2 regions of the Clostridium sp. X genome follow, and region 1 is predicted to be linked to the other one. Evidence: a T-box and tRNA genes for the amino acid it is inferred to sense, from the RefSeq annotation. Region 1 holds a T-box; the other holds one or more tRNA genes.
What was found. The T-box of region 1 lies ahead of thrS (threonine--tRNA ligase). A T-box ahead of a tRNA ligase gene usually reads a tRNA of that ligase, here a tRNA-Thr.
Positions count from the first base shown of each region.

Region 1 (3,218 bases):
ATATTTTGCAATGATATAGATTTTAATGAGAAACTTAAAGGTAGATTTAATTTATATATATCAAATATATTATATAATATAGCAATAGAGGAGTTTAGTAGAGATGAAATACAACAGCTCCTATTAGAAAATTACTTTTTTTTAAGATATGATGAGATGAAGGATGTATCACAGAGAGTTGTTAAAATTTTAAGAAATGAAGAAAAGATAACAGATGAAGATATGGTTTACTGCATGAACAAAAAAAATGATATAATCACTAAAATAAAATTATGTATAGATGAAAATGATGAAATTAATATACAAGGATTCATTAGATTTAGAATGAAAGAACTTAAAGAAGAATTAGAAGATATAGTAAATAGAGTTGTAGAAAAGTATATGGCAGAAAAAGAATATAATGAGTTTATAAAACTTTTGAAATACTTTGTAGATGTTCAAGAAAGTAAAATAGAGACAATAAACATAATAATTAGACCTAATGGAGATTATGGAATACAAGATAAAGATGGGAATGATATAATGAGTGAAATATTTAATAATCTTACTGATACTAAATATTCGGACTCAGTTAGTGTAGAAGACCTAATTATAAGTGGACTTATAACCTACTGTCCTGAAAATATAATAATTCACGGTAAAGAAAATTGTGATAATAAAGAAATATTAGATACCATACAAAAAGTTTTTGAAGAGAGAGTGGACTTTTGTACAAATTGTGAGGCTTGCAACAAAATAAAAGAGACAGTTAAAATATAAAATTAAAATATTGACACTAGTATACATTAGTAATATAATCTATTGAAAAGAATATTTTAAAAACTATGATAAGGAAGAGTAAGTAGAGATCTGCTCTAAGAGAGGAAAGTCCTTGGCTGTAAGACCTTCTGTGTAAGTTCTATTGAAAACCACCTTTGAGTTGTATATCGAATAAAGTAGATATTTTCCGCAGCTTAGCGTTAAAAGATCAAGAGATAATAATAGAGATATTTTACTATTATTAATTTGGGTGGAACCGCGAAAAAACTCGTCCCATTTTGGGATGGGTTTTTATTTTTTTGCAAAATTATATTTTTATTTTAAAATTTAGAAAGGAAGAATAACTATGATAAAAATAACATTAAAAGATGGAAAAGTTCTAGAGGTAGAAAAAGGTTTGACTATTGGGGAAATTGCTTCAATAATAAGTTCTTCTTTAAGAAAAAAAGCTTTAGGAGCACGAGTTAATGGTAATAAAGCTGAACTCATGGATGTAATAAATGAAGATGTTATGCTAGAAATTCTTACATTTGAAGATGAAGATGGCAAAAAAATACTAAGACATACATCATCTCATATACTTGCACAAGCAGTAAAGAGATTATACCCAGATGTTAAGTTAGCTATAGGACCAGCTATTGATAATGGATTCTACTATGATTTTGATGCAGAAATTCCATTTACTCCTGAAATGCTTTTAAAGATTGAAAAAGAAATGGAGAAAATAGTTAAGGAAAATCTTCAATTAAAGAAGTTTACACTTTCAAGAGAAGAAGCTATAAAATTTATGAAGGAAAGAAATGAGGATTATAAAGTTGAGTTAATAGAAGATTTACCAGAAGACTCAATTATATCTTTCTATGAGCAAGGGGAGTTTGTAGACCTTTGTGCAGGACCTCATGTACCTTCAACTAAAGAAGTTAAAGCAGTAAAATTACTTTCGGTTGCAGGTGCTTACTGGAGAGGTAGCGAAAAAAATAAAATGCTTCAAAGAATATATGGAACATCTTTTACAAAGAAGAGTGAACTTGATGAATATATTCATATGATGGAAGAAGCTAAGAAAAGAGATCACAGAAAACTTGGAAAAGAGCTAGGATTATTTGTAATACCAGAAGAAGGTCCTGGATTCCCACTATTTTTGCCAAGAGGAGTTGAACTTAAGAATACTCTTTTAAAATACTGGAGAGAACTTCACAGAAAAGCAGGATATGTAGAAATAGAAACTCCTATTATTTTAAGTAGACACCTTTGGGAGAATTCAGGACATTGGGATCACTATAAAGATAATATGTATTCTGTAAAGATAGATGAACAAGACTTTGCCATTAAACCTATGAACTGTCCAGGTGGGATGCTTGCATTCAAGACAGCAATACATTCATATAGAGAGCTACCATTGCGTTATGCTGAGCTTGGAAGAGTTCACAGACATGAGCTTTCAGGAGCTCTACATGGACTTATGAGAGTAAGAGCTTTCACACAAGATGATGCACATATATTTATGCTTCCAGAGCAAATAAAAGATGAAATAAGCGGCGTTGCAAAATTAATCGATAAAGTTTATAGCACTTTTGGATTTAAGTATCATGTAGAATTATCTACAAGACCAGAAGACTCAATGGGTACTGATGAAGAATGGAAACTTGCTGAAGATGGATTAAGAGAAGCTTTAGAAGAATTAGGACTTAAATATATAGTTAATGAAGGTGATGGAGCTTTCTATGGTCCTAAGATAGACTTCCATTTAGAAGATTGTATAGGAAGAACGTGGCAATGCGGAACTATTCAGCTAGATATGCAAATGCCTCAAAGATTTGATCTAAGTTATATTGGTAATGATGGAGAAAAGCACAGACCTGTAATGGTGCATAGAGTTGCATTTGGAAGTATAGAAAGATTTATTGGTATTTTAATTGAACATTATGCAGGTAAATTCCCGGTATGGTTAGCTCCTACTCAGGTGAAAATTCTTCCAATTTCAGATAAGTTTGCTGAATATGCAACAAAAATAAGAAATATTTTATTTGATCAAGGATTTAAAGTGGAAATAGATGGAAGAGCTGAAAAGATAGGTTATAAAATCAGAGAAGCTCAATTAGAAAAAGTGCCTTATATGCTTGTTATTGGTGAAAAAGAAATGAATGAAAATAACTTATCAGTAAGAAGTAGAGATAATGGAGATTTAGGATCTATGAATTTAGATGATTTTATCGCAAAAATTGATGAAGAAATAAAAGAAAGAGTAAATAATATATAAAAAACTATTGACATACTTTTCTTTAGATAGTAAAATACAATATGTTAAGAAGAAACAAAGCTGTTTCTCACCTTGCAGCACTGCTAGCTAGGTTATACATACATCAAACTAGGGGTTTAATTATTCTGTTATGTTATGTAATGTATGGGACAGCTTAAGGCTGTCCCTTTTTTATTTTTATACTGTAATATTTATATGC
Region 1 covers NZ_CM146912.1:2,282,085-2,285,302, forward strand. The annotation lists gene ytxC (putative sporulation protein YtxC) at 1-759, shown strand, start outside; T-box leader at 816-1,038, shown strand; gene thrS (threonine--tRNA ligase) at 1,106-3,019, shown strand.

Region 2 (3,218 bases), 1.5 Mb from region 1:
TTCCGCCTTCTTCTTTCTTTAATACGTATACTTGACCTATGAATTTTTTGTGTGGGTTTACTGTATTAGGTTTAGCTAATACTTGACCTCTTTCGATATCATCTCTTTGAACACCTCTTAATAATGCTCCGATGTTATCTCCTGCCATTGCTTCATCTAGTAATTTTCTGAACATTTCTATTCCTGTACATGTTGTTTTTGAAACTTCTTCTTTCATTCCAACGATTTGTACTTCGTCTCCTGTATGAAGAATTCCTCTTTCAACTCTTCCTGTTGCAACTGTTCCTCTTCCTGTGATTGTGAATACATCTTCTACTGGCATTAAGAATGGTTGGTCAATCGCTCTTTCTGGTGTTGGAATATATTCATCTACTGCTGCCATTAAGTCTAGTATACATTGATCATCGCCATCTTCGATTGCTTTTAATGATGATCCTACTACTACTGGACATCCGTCTCCGTCAAATCCATATTCGCTTAATAAGTCTCTTACTTCCATTTCTACTAATTCTAATAGTTCTGGATCGTCTACTTGGTCTGCTTTGTTTAAGAATACTACTATGTGGTTAACTCCAACTCTTGATGCTAGTAGTATATGTTCTCTTGTTTGTGGCATTGGACCATCTGCTGCTGATACAACTAAGATAGCTCCATCCATTTGTGCTGCTCCTGTAATCATGTTCTTTACATAGTCAGCATGTCCTGGACAATCAACGTGTGCATAATGTCTGTTTGCTGTTTCATACTCAACGTGTGCTGTGTTGATTGTGATTCCTCTTTCTTTTTCTTCTGGTGCTTTATCTATATCTTCATATTTTTGCACCTTTGCTCCACCTGATTTTGCAAGTGTCATTGTGATTGCTGCTGTTGTTGTTGTCTTACCATGGTCTACGTGACCAATTGTTCCTATGTTTACATGTGGTTTTGTTCTTTCAAACTTTTGTCTTGCCATTTCTTTTTCCTCCTAACATTATTAGTCCTAATTAATAAGTAAATTAATTTAATTAATTTCGTAAACTTGTCCTGGTGTGTTGTCATTTATTAAAAATTCATGGAGCCCACGACCGGGATTGAACCGGCGACCTCCACCTTACCAAGGTGACGCTCTACCTACTGAGCTACATGGGCATCTCCAAAGTGTTAGTCAAACTCTTAAGTTATCAACATTAATAACTCAATCTAAAAGCCCCTACACCAATTATCTATTTTACTAGTTTCACTTTTTCTTGTCAACAATTTTTCATGTTTTTATTTAAGCACTTTTCAAGCTTTCTCTTAACTCTTTGCAATGCATTATCAATCGACTTTGAATGTCTATCTAAATCACATGCAATTTCCTGATAAGACTTGCCTTGAAGGTATGAATTAAGCACCTCTAATTCAAGCTCAGAAAGAGCTCCTTCTATTTCACTTTCTATATTTGTAACTTCTTCTCTACTTATAATTAATTCCTCAGGATCCGAAACCTTTACTGTAGATAATATATCTAATAAGGTTCTATCTGATTCTTCATCATATATAGGTTTATTTAATGAAACATATGTATTAAGAGGTATATGCTTTTGTCTTGTAGCTGTCTTTATTGCTGTTATTATTTGCCTTGTTATGCACAATTCTGCAAAAGCCTTAAATGATGCTAATTTATCTAATCTAAAATCCCTAATAGCCTTATATAAACCAATCATTCCCTCTTGATAAATATCTTCCTTATCAGCCCCTACTAAAAAATAAGATTTTGCTTTGGCTTTTACAAAATTTTTATATTTATTTATTAAGTATTCTTGAGCTTGTATATCACCTGATTTAGCTTTCAATACTATTTCTTCATCTAAAACCGCTTCTATTTCTACGTTTGTGACTTCTTCACCAATGCTTATCTCATTTCCCAAGATAACCCCTCCACTTTTGTATAATCAAAATTAGATTATGTCCTATCATTGATTATACATTAACAGGAAATTTCCAGTCAAGAATTTTTAATCACTTCTTCTGATTTTTTCAAGTTTTTCTAGTATTTCCCTGGAGATTCTATCTTCTAGTAATGCTCTTTCTGATGCTATGTTTTTTTTTGTGTTAATTCTTATCTTCGCTTCAGTCGCTACTACATCATTATAAAATTCCATAGAGGACATCCTAATAGCTCCTCTTTGAAAAGTAAGTTGTTGCTCTAGAGAATCAGATGTAACAACACACACCTCAATTTTTCTACCTACTAAGTTTATATATCGTTCAATAAAGCTATCTGCTGTTTCCCCTTCTTTTGTAAAGATAACTATTACATTTTGTAACTTTTCTCGTTTCTCAATGCTACCTTTTACCATATGTGCATCAAATACTATAAAAATCTTATAACCTTTATAGGCTGCATAATTCTGAATAATTTCAATCAATTTAATGCGCGCAGCCTCAAAACTATAATCTTTAATTTTATTTAATTCGGGCCAACTATTTAATACATTATATCCATCAATAAATACGTTCCTCACGACTTAGCTTATTCCATTTTTTGTTTTAATACCTCATACATCATTATGCCAGCAGCTACAGATGCATTTAAGGATGTTATATTCCCTATCATTGGTATCTTTACAAGTACATCACACTTTTCTTTAGTTAGCTTTGATATTCCTCTACCTTCACTTCCTATTACTAATGCTATAGCTCCCGAAAATTTAGTTTGGAAACAATAACTTTCCCCATCCATATCAGCACCATATATCCATATATCTTTTTTCTTAAGCTCATCAATAACTGAATTTATATTTGATACCTTAGCTATTTTCATATACTCAATAGCTCCAGCTGAAGTTTTGTAAACAGTAGGAGTAATACCCACATTTCTTCTTTTAGATATTATTATTCCGTGAACTCCAGCAGTTTCAGCAGTCCTAATTATAGATCCTAAATTATGAGGATCCTCAATTTCATCTAGAACTAATATAAATGGTTTTTCTCCTTTTTCTTCAGCATAAGCTAAAATTTCTTCCACCCCAAAATATTTATAAGGTGTTACTATAGCAATAACTCCTTGGTGTGATCCTGTTACAGACATTGAATCTAGTTTTTTTCTATCTACTTCTTTTATTACTATGCCTTTCTCTTTAGCTATAGCAAGAACTACACTTATAGATCCTACTACGTCTCCCTTAGCAACTAATACACTCTCAATAGTTCTATCGCTTTTTAACGCTTCTATTACAGCATTTCTTCCTTCTATT
Region 2 covers NZ_CM146912.1:746,630-749,847, forward strand. The annotation lists gene tuf (elongation factor Tu) at 1-952, opposite strand, end outside; tRNA gene ACX0KU_RS03755 (tRNA-Thr) at 1,053-1,128, opposite strand; gene sigH (RNA polymerase sporulation sigma factor SigH) at 1,230-1,889, opposite strand; gene ACX0KU_RS03765 (NYN domain-containing protein) at 1,977-2,486, opposite strand; gene rlmB (23S rRNA (guanosine(2251)-2'-O)-methyltransferase RlmB) at 2,495-3,218, opposite strand, start outside.
Region 2: it encodes a tRNA-Thr, which carries the amino acid that the T-box ahead of thrS (threonine--tRNA ligase) is inferred to sense. The anticodon was not compared.